DNA from 2 places in the Cupriavidus sp. GW823-FHT07A04 genome. Region 1 is predicted to be linked to the other one. Evidence: riboswitches for the same ligand, from Rfam matches in the RefSeq annotation. Region 1 holds a riboswitch; the other holds the start of a gene.

What was found. Region 1 has a riboswitch for glycine ahead of gcvT (glycine cleavage system aminomethyltransferase GcvT). Riboswitches for the same ligand answer to the same signal wherever they lie in the genome.
Region 2: linked by a shared signal. The riboswitch ahead of AC1Q7Q_RS10255 (D-amino acid dehydrogenase) and the one ahead of gcvT (glycine cleavage system aminomethyltransferase GcvT) in region 1 are both predicted to bind glycine.

The regions. Positions count from the first base shown of each region.
Region 1 covers NZ_JBXAHA010000018.1:154,344-159,248, forward strand. The annotation lists gene AC1Q7Q_RS28760 (dioxygenase family protein) at 1-381, shown strand, start outside; gene AC1Q7Q_RS28765 (UvrD-helicase domain-containing protein) at 645-2,756, opposite strand; glycine riboswitch at 2,991-3,078, shown strand; glycine riboswitch at 3,100-3,251, shown strand; gene gcvT (glycine cleavage system aminomethyltransferase GcvT) at 3,350-4,489, shown strand; gene gcvH (glycine cleavage system protein GcvH) at 4,590-4,905, shown strand, end outside.
Region 2 covers NZ_JBXAHA010000005.1:71,373-76,277, reverse strand. The annotation lists gene AC1Q7Q_RS10260 (DUF3772 domain-containing protein) at 1-966, shown strand, start outside; gene AC1Q7Q_RS10255 (D-amino acid dehydrogenase) at 980-2,248, opposite strand; glycine riboswitch at 2,417-2,513, opposite strand; gene AC1Q7Q_RS10250 (hydrolase) at 2,612-3,298, opposite strand; gene AC1Q7Q_RS10245 (NnrU family protein) at 3,636-4,328, shown strand; gene AC1Q7Q_RS10240 (Bug family tripartite tricarboxylate transporter substrate binding protein) at 4,568-4,905, opposite strand, start outside.

The DNA.
Region 1 (4,905 bases):
GGCCCGGACGGCGGCGGCATGCACGCCGTGCCGGCCAGTCCCGCCCGCTTCCTGCGCGGCGTGCAGCCCACCGGCGCCGATGGCGCCGCGCAGTTCCTGACGATCTACCCGGGCTGGTACGCGCCGCGCGCGGTGCATATCCACTTGAAGATCCATCTCGGCAAGACCGAGGTACTGACCAGCCAGCTGTTCTTCGACGATGCGCTCAGCCGCGAGGTGCATCTCCAGCATGCCGCGTATCGCGCGCGGGGCGCTTCGCCCGTGCAAAACGCACAGGACGGCATTGCCGGCACGCGCCCCAACCTGCTGCGGGTACGCCGCCTGCGGGACGCGGCCGGCACGCTGGAAGGCGAATTCACCCTGGGCATCGCGCGCGCCTGACGGCCACGGGATCTGGCGGATTCCCTAAAAAAAACGCCCCCGGACCCAAGTGCGGAGGCGCTGAACAGGGAAGAAGTCGGGCGTGCTGCCCGGCCACGCCACTCCGAAGGGACGGAACGGCGCGGCGCCTGGTCCATACGTCGGGCCAGGCACCGGCGATGTTAGACAGACATCGGGCGAGGGTCATGTCCCGCTTGTAGGCTAATGTATCGACTTTGTACGATTGGCACCGGGATGGGGCACGAAACGCCTGCCGGCGCCGGTCACGCGGAGGTCTTGCCTGGCGTACCGGGCGTTCCGAGCAAGGCCTTGAGCCCGGCCAAGCGGTCCTTGGGGCTCATGGCGGGCGTTTCGTCCTTGATCGCGGGGGCCTCTTCGAGCTTCATCTCGCCGATAAAGCGCGACGGCTCGCAAGAGTAGGTATCGCGGGCGCGCTTGCGCTTCTTGCACCAGCTCAGGTGCAGGCTGCGCTGCGCACGCGTGATGCCTACATACATCAGGCGGCGCTCTTCCTCGATCTTCTCATCGCTCATGTCTTCGTCTTCGCGGCAGTGGGGCAGGATGCCCTCTTCCACCCCGACCAGGAACACGTGCGGGTACTCCAGCCCCTTGGAGGCGTGCAGCGTCGACAGGCGCACCGCGTCGGGATCTTCCTCGCGGCCTTCGAGCATGCTCATCAGCGCCACCGTCTGGGTCAGCTCCAGCAGGTTCTTGCCCTCGTCGCCAAAGCCATCGGCGGTGTCGAAGCCGGTAGCCTCCTCGCCCTCGCCCTCGCCCGTGGCCTCGGGCTTGGTGCCTTTGCGCTTGAGCCAGTCGAGGAATTCCAGCGTGTTGGTCCAGCGCGACTGGGCCTGGCGCTCGTCGAAGGTGTCGTACAGGTAGGCCTCGTAGTGGATGCCTTCCATCATGTCGTCGAGCACCTGGGTGGCGGGATCGCTGGCCGCGCGCCCGGCAAGGCGCACCATGGCCTCGCAGAACACCCGCAGCGGCTCCAGCTGGCGCGGCTGGAGCTTGCCTTCGATGCCGCCCATCATGGCCGCTTCGAACAACGACACCTTGGCCTGGCCAGCGAAGGTGCCAAGCACTTCCAGCGTGGTGTTGCCCACGCCGCGCTTGGGCGTGGTGATGGCGCGGATGAAGGCGGGATCGTCGTCCGGGTTGGCGATCAGGCGCAGGTAGGCGCAGATGTCCTTGATCTCGGCCTTGTCAAAGAAGCTCTGCCCGCCCGAGAGCACATAAGGAATGCGCTCGCGGCGCAGGATCTGCTCGAACAGCCGCGCCTGGTGGTTGCCGCGATACAGGATGGCGTAGTCGCGGAACTGCGCGCGGCGCTCGAACTTGTGGGCCGACAGGCGGAATACGACCGACTCCGCCTCGTGCTCCTCATCGTTCATCGGGTTGACGGCAATGGGGTCGCCCATGCCGTGCTCGCTCCACAGCTTCTTGTCGAACAGCTTGGGATTGTTGGAGATGACCGCGTTGGCGGCCTCCAGGATGCGCACGGTGGAGCGGTAGTTCTGCTCCAGCTTGACCACCTTCAGGTCGGGGAAATCGGTCTGCAGCAGCTTGAGGTTGTCCAGCGTGGCGCCGCGCCAGCCGTAGATGGCCTGGTCGTCGTCGCCCACCGCGGTGAAGGCCGGCGCGCGCAGGTGCGAGCCGCCGGCGAGCTGCTTGAGCAGCTGGTACTGGCAGGCGTTGGTGTCCTGGTACTCGTCCACCAGGAAGTAGCGCAGCCGGTTCTGCCAGCGCAGGCGCACCTCTTCGTTGCGCGCGAACAGCTCGGCCGGCAGGCGGATCAGGTCATCGAAGTCCACCGCCTGGTAGGCATGCAGCGTAGCCACGTAGTTGCGGTAGATCAGCGCCGCCTGGTGATCGTCGGGGTTGTCGGCCTGGGCGATGGCAGTCTCGGGATCGACCATGCCGTTCTTCCACAGCGAGATGGTGCTCTGCACGCTGCGGATCAGCTTCTTGTCGGTGGAGGCGAGCTGCTCCTGCACCATGCCGAAGCAATCGTCCGAGTCCATGATGGAAAAGCGCGGCTTCAGGCCCACGTGCTCGGCCTCGGCGCGCAGGATCTGCACGCCCAGCGAGTGGAAGGTGCTCACCGTGATCTGCTTGATGGGGATGCGCTTGCCCTCGCGCGTGGTCTTGCCTTCCATCAGCTTGGCGATCCGCTCCTGCATCTCCTTGGCGGCCTTGTTGGTGAAGGTCACCGCGGCGATGTGCTTGGGCTGGAAGCCCTTGTCCTCGATCAGGTGCGCGATTTTCTGCGTGATCACCCGGGTCTTGCCCGAGCCGGCGCCGGCGAGCACCAGGCAGGGGCCGTCGAGGTAGCGAACGGCTTCGGATTGGGCAGGGTTGAGTCCGTGGGTCATGCGAGGGCTGGTGGTGGTGCTGGGTGGCGGGATGGCCGGCAAGGCGGGCGCGGGCTTTTACGCATGGCAAAGGCAGCACATGCATTGGCGCGGCCAAGGCCGCGGGTGAAGCCTGCGGCACAGCAAAAGCCATCGGAGCCGCAGATGTTAACACGCCGGCCAGCCGGCCCGCGGCTGCGCCCGGGCTGGCGCGCGAGCGCGTTGACAAGCCCCCGAGGCTGGCTGTAGAGTCGCGCCATCCGACCGGGAGAGCGCGCAGATCTTGCGCCGCCGAAGGGGTATCACCCGAAAACTCTCAGGCACCATGGACTGGTTGGATCGGCTTGCAACATGCACACGATGCACGCCGTACTCTGGAGAGCGGCACCCGCCACTGATCGATTCCGTCGACAGCCTTGGTGAGCGTGCCCACCGAAGGGGCGCGCAAGGTTTGGGTTTCCAGCAATTGGGATCCCGCCTTGTAATCTCTCAGGTATCGAGGACAGAGGGGTCATCCGCCGCAGCGGATCTGGCAGCGCTATGGCGCGCCGAATCCTGCGGCGGATGGCCCTTTTTCGTTTTCGAACCGAGATTTGCCTTCCCCCGAGGATTCCATGACGCTCCAGGCCACGCCCCTCAACGCTATCCACCGCGCCCTCGGCGCCCGCATGGTCGACTTCGGCGGCTGGGACATGCCGGTCAACTACGGCTCCCAGATCGAGGAACACCATGCTGTGCGCAGCGATGCCGGCATGTTCGACGTCTCCCACATGTGCGTGGTCGACCTCAAGGGCGCCAATGTGCGCCCCTTCCTGCGCGGCCTTCTGGCCAACAACGTCGACAAGCTGCAAACGCCGGGCAAGGCGCTGTACTCCTGCATGCTGGATGAGAAGGGTGGCGTCATCGACGACCTGATCGTCTATTTCTTCGCCGAGGACTACTTCCGCCTGGTGGTCAACGCCGGCACCGCGAACCATGACATCGAGTGGATTTCCGCACGCAATGCCGCCACCAATAGCGGCGTGAAAATCACGCCGCGCCGCGGCGACAATGCGCCCGGCGGCGTGGCCCCGCTGGCCATCGTTGCCGTGCAAGGTCCCAACGCCCGCGCCAAGGTGTGGAGCGCTTTCCCCGCGACCCAGCCCAGCGAAGCCCTGAAGCCGTTCAACGCCGTCGTGGTGCAGGACCCCGCCCTTGGCGAAGTCATGGTGGCACGCACCGGCTATACCGGCGAAGACGGGTTCGAGCTGGTGGTGCCAGCCGAGAACGTGGCCGGCCTGTGGGAAAAGCTGATCGCCGAGGGCGTGCGCCCGGCTGGCCTGGGCGCACGCGACACGCTGCGCCTGGAGGCCGGCATGAACCTGTACGGCCAGGACATGGATATCCACACCTCGCCGCTCAACGCCGGCCTGGCCTGGACCGTGGACCTGCAAAGCGAACGCGACTTCACCGGCAAGGCGGCCCTGGTCGCCGGCGGCAAGACCCAGCAATTCGTCGGGCTGATCCTGCGCCCGGCCAACGGAAAAGCGGGCGGCGTGCTGCGCGCCCACCAGAAGGTCATCACCCCTGCTGGCGAAGGTGAAATCACCAGTGGCACCTTCAGCCCATCGCTGTCCCAATCCATCGCTTTTGCCCGCGTGCCGCTCGACGTTGCGCTCGGCGCCGAGGTGCAGGTCGAGATCCGCGACCGCAAACTCGCCGCGACTGTGGTTAAACTGCCGTTTGTGCGCAATGGCAAGGCACTCGTGAGCTGAACGCTCGCACCGGTCACAGCGCGCCCGCCGGCGGTTACCCCGTCGAACATCGACACCCCCCGGCGGGCGCTGAATAACAAATTGAATCTGGAGCAATCCCATGAATTTCCCCGCCGACCTGAAATACACCGAGTCCCATGAGTGGGTGCGCGTCGAAGCCGACGGCACGCTGACCATCGGCATCACCGACCACGCGCAGGACGCGCTGGGCGACATCGTCTTCCTGGAACTGCCGGAAGTGGGCAAGTCGGTCGGCGCCGGCGACGCGCTGGCCGTGGTGGAATCGGTCAAGGCCGCATCCGACATCTACGCTCCGGTGGCAGGCGAAGTGATCGCCATCAACGACGCCGCCGCCGCCTCTCCGGAAAGCGTCAATGCCGACGCCTTCGACGCCTGGCTGTTCAAGCTCAAGCCGG
Region 2 (4,905 bases), on a different contig from region 1:
CTCGGGGACAGCCATCTCGCGCAGGCGTCGACGGTGCTCTCGGGGATCGGCACCAGCCTGCTGCTCCTGGTGGCCGTCATCGCGCTGCTGACCGGCGGCTTCGGCACCACGCCGAGCGACCTGCTCAACAGCCTGCTGACGATGCTAGGCGGCGAGCGGCTGCGCAGCCTCAACATCATGCCCGACCGCATCCTGAACGCTGTCATCGCGCTCTCGGTCGGCACCTACCTGCTGCGCTCGGTGCGGCGCTGGCTGGACGCGGAACTCTTGCCGAAGGTCTGCATGGAAGCGGGCCTGCGCGCATCGCTCATCACGCTGTTCAGCAACATCGGCTATGTGCTGATCGTATTGCTGACGCTGTCGCTGCTGGGCGTCAGGTGGGAAAACCTGGCCTGGATCGTCAGCGCGCTGTCCGTGGGTATTGGCTTCGGCCTGCAGGAGATCGTCAAGAACTTCGTGTCGGGGCTCATCCTGCTGACCGAGCGCCCGGTGAAGGTCGGCGACATGGTGAGCATCGGCGGCGTGGAGGGCGACATCAAGCGCATCAACGTGCGCGCGACGGAGATCCTGCTGGGCGACCGCTCGACCGTGATCGTGCCCAACTCGCAGTTGATCTCGCAGAACCTGCGCAACGTGACGATGAGCAACAGCACGCAAGGCGTCGCGACGCTGCTGCTCACCTTCCCGTTGAACATCGATCCTGAACAGGTGCGCGAACTGCTGCTCGACTCCTATCGGGAAAATGAAGCGATTCTCGACAAGCCCGCGCCATCCGTCACGTTCAGCCAGCTGGCGCCGAACGGGATCACGCTAAGCGTGACGGGCTACGTAGGCAGCCCGCGGATCGCCACCGCGACCAAGAGCGACCTGCTGTTCGAGATACTGAAGCGGCTGCGCGCGGCCGATATCTCGCTGTCGGTCCCGCAGACCTTGCGGGTGGAGAATATGGCCGCGCTTGGCGCGTAACGCGTCCGGCCCCTTACGGAGTCACCAGCGCCACCGAGTCCTGCACGCCATGCGCACGCCTGGCGCCCATGGCTTGCTGCACCACATCGCCGATCATGTCCGCAGTGACCGCCGACAGCGTCCATCCCAGGTGGCCGTGGCCGGTGTTGTAGAACACGCAGGACGCACGGCCCCGGCCCACGCGCGGCAGCATGGTAGGCATCATCGGCCGCAGGCCGGCCCAGGGCACCACGCTGCGCGTGCTGACACCGGGGAAGCACTGGTTGACCCACTCCACCAGCGGACGGATGCGGTCGGCGCGGATGTCGCGGTTGTAGCCATTGAACTCCGCCGTGCCCGCCACGCGGAAGCGGTCAACGCCCAGGCGGCTGGTGACCAGCTTGGTCTCGTCGTCGAGCAGGCTCACGACGGGCGCGGCCGCCTGGCTTTGCGCGTCGTTCAGGTTGACGGTGATCGAATAGCCCTTGACCGGATAGATGTTGACGCGATCGCCAAGGCTGGCCGCCAGCGCCCGGCTGGCGGTGCCGGCACAGACGACCACGCCGTCGAACACGCGCGATTCGGCCTGCTGGCCGTCGCTGCTGACGATGGTGACCTGCCGGCCGTCAGTGCTGACCGACTGGACATCCTGGCTGTACAGGCAACGCACGCCCAGGCGGTCGATAGCCGCGGCCATGCCGCTGGTGAACTTGTGGATGTCGCCAGTAGAGTCGCTCTGGGTGAAATAGCCACCGTAGTACTGCCCGGCCAGGGTCGGCTCGATGGCGCGCATTTCTTCCGGCGTGACCGCGTGGCGCTCCAGCCCGCCCTCGGCCAGCAGCTTCGATACCCTGCCTGCATGCTCGAAACCCGCCTTGTCGCGATAGATATGGAGGATGCCTTCCTTCTTCAGGTCGAAATCGATGCCTTCGGCCGCCGCCCAGGAGAACAGGTGGTCACGCGCGGCAATCGCCAGGCGCGTGGTCTCGATGGTGTTCTTGCGGTAATGGGGAATGGCGGCGATGAACTCGGCGAACCAGGACAGCTTGTGCCAGCTCGGGCGCGGGTTGACCAGCAGCGGCGCATCGCTCTTGAGCATCCACTTGATGCCCTTGAGGATGGTGGACCAGTGTGTCCAGACTTCGGCGTTGGAAGCGGAAAGCTGGCCGCCGTTGGCGAACGAGGTTTCCATGGCGGCATAGCGGTGTTTTTCGAGCAGGGTGACCGAGAAACCGCGTTTGGCGAGCGCGTAGGCAGTGGTCACGCCGGTGATGCCACCACCGATAACGGCAATTGATTTCATCTCTATGGTTCCAGGACGTCGGATGGGAGCCTCTTGCGCAGCATGCGCAAAAGACGCCCCCTCTGTCCTTGACCTGAGAGATTCACGATACGCCACTTTGGGGGTGGCGGGGATCGCTTGCTCCTTCGGTACCGCCGGCTGACGAGCGCCGGGGTTCTTCAGAGTTCAAACGTGATACCGGTCCTTTTGCCTGAGAGTTTCCGGGGCGGTTGCTCCTTCGGCGCTGCCCGGCGCTTGGCCAGGCAGTCTCTCCCGATATCAACTTTGCATGATGCCGCCAGGTAATACCAGATGGCATGGCTCGGAACTTTAGCACTAGTCTGACTGCCTGGGGAATTTCCCTGCGGGTTCAGGCCGAGAATATCAGCGGGCCGGAACCGGGGCGATCGACGCGTGCGGCGTGGCGGTGCGCTGCGCGGCCTTGTGCACCATGGTGTAGGCGTAGTCCACGCCCATGCCGTAGGCGCCCGAGTGTTCCTTGACCAGCTGCATCACGGCGTCATAGCTGTCGCGGTGCGCCCAGTCGCGCTGCCATTCGAGCAGCACCTGCTGCCAGGTCACCGGCACCACGCCGGCCTGCACCATGCGCTGCATGGCGTAGTCGTGCGCTTCCTTGCTGGTGCCGCCGGAAGCGTCGGCCACCATGTAGATCTCGTAGTCGCTGTCGTGCATCGCCGACAGCGCGAAGGTGGTGTTGCAGACCTCGGTCCACAACCCGGCCACGATGATCTTCTTGCGGCCGTTGGCGGCCAGCGCGTCGCGCACCTTCTGGTCATCCCACGAGTTCATCGAGGTGCGTTCCAGCGTCTGCTGGCCGGGGAATACGTCAAGCAGTTCGGGGTAGGTATAGCCGGAGAAAGACTCGCTCTCCACCGTGGTGATGGTGGTCGGAATATTGAAGATCCTGGCCGCCTTGGCCAGGCCCACCGCGTTGTTCTTCATCGCCTGGCGGTCCATCGACTGCACGCCGAAGGCCATCTGCGGCTGGTGGTCGATGAAGATCAGCTGGCTGTTTTGCGGGGTCAGGACTTCGAGCTTGGCGTTGGTCATGATTTCTCTCCTTGGCTATTTGGCTATCTGGTTGAATTATTTAGAACGTCGTCTTTGGCGTCGATCCGTCCATGAGTTGAACTTTATGGCAGCGCCGGCTGACGATGTGATGAGTTAGTCGGATAACTTGTTCAATTTTATTGATTGATATTTAATGGGAGTAGGAAGCAGCCAAACGGTGGGGTGGCCGCGTTGGCTTTCGCGACACCCAAGTAGTAATCTTCAATACTGGCTGCCGCATAGGGAACAAAGGCAAAATGCCCGACTGCTCGATGGCGGCTTGAATTGCGATGGGGCAATACGGTCAGCCAACGATATGACTTGAGGAGCCGGGCCAATGGGAAGCACCAACGCAGTTGCGGTGGCGGCAGTCGCCTTCGTGGGCAGCCACTTTCTCTTGTCCCGTCCGCTGCGCAGGGGTTTGGTCCGCGCACTTGGCGAAGCCGGGTTCCAGGGCGTTTATTCGCTGATTGCAGTCTTGACGCTCGGCTGGCTGATCCTGGCATACCGAAAGGCGCCCCTGACGGCACCACTATGGCCGGTAGGAAACGGCCTCTGGGCGGCTGTGACCACGGTCATGCTGATCGCGTCGGTCCTCCTGATGGGTTCGCTGATCCGCAACCCGGCGCTTCCCACCGGCGGTCGGCCCGGCGCGTTCCCGGAAGCAGCGCGCGGCGTGTTCGCGGTGACGCGCCACCCAATGATGTGGTCGTTCGCACTTTGGGGGCTGTGCCACATCGCGGTGTTTCCGGTGGCCAAGAACATCATGATCGCAGCGGCTATGGTCATCCTCGCGCTCGTCGGCGCCGCGCTGCAGGACCGGAAAAAGGAGCAGCTCCAGCCCGATCTCTGGCCCGCATGGGAGTCCAAGACGAGTTATCTGCCGTTCGCGGCGATTGCCGCTGGCCGTGCGCGGCTCGGCGGGTTCGGCTTGCACGCGCTTTTGGGCGGCCTCGTCGTCTGGCTCGCAGCAACCTGGGCACATATCCCGCTCGCCGGTTGGGCCGCGGGCATCTGGCGCTGGCTGTAGCTGTAGCTGTAGCTGTAGCCGCAGCGTCAGGCGTCCAGATACACCCGCATCAGCGCCTCGAACCACTCCACGAACACCGCCAGCCCTCGCGAAGACCGCTATCGGGCCGCCCCGGGGCTACGCGCGTCGTCAAAGTTGTGAAGGCTTAAGCTTTTGCCTCGGAATCCGGAGGGAGAGGGCGGCGCGGGGAGGAAGCGAATGGGGCATGATCCCCCTCCGCTCCGCCCCGCGCTCTCTTTTTACTGCAGCTCGATCTTCGCGATCGCTGCCAGCCGTTTCCAGCGCGCTATCTCGTCCTTCTGGTAGTCGCGAAGTTCTGCCGGCGTGGACAGGATCAGCGAGGTGGACTGGCGCTGGTAATACTCCTTGACGTCGTCGGCGGCGCCGGCCTGGGCAAACAGTTCGCCAAGGCGTTGTGCAATGGGCGCAGGTGTCTTGGCGGAGACCGCCGCCGCCACCCAGTTGTAGGCCAGGAAGTCCGGCACGCCGGCTTCGGCCGCGCTCGGCACGCCCGGCAGTAGCGGCGAACGCTGGGGCGCGGTGTAAGCCAGCGCGCGCACCTTGCCGCCCTTGACCA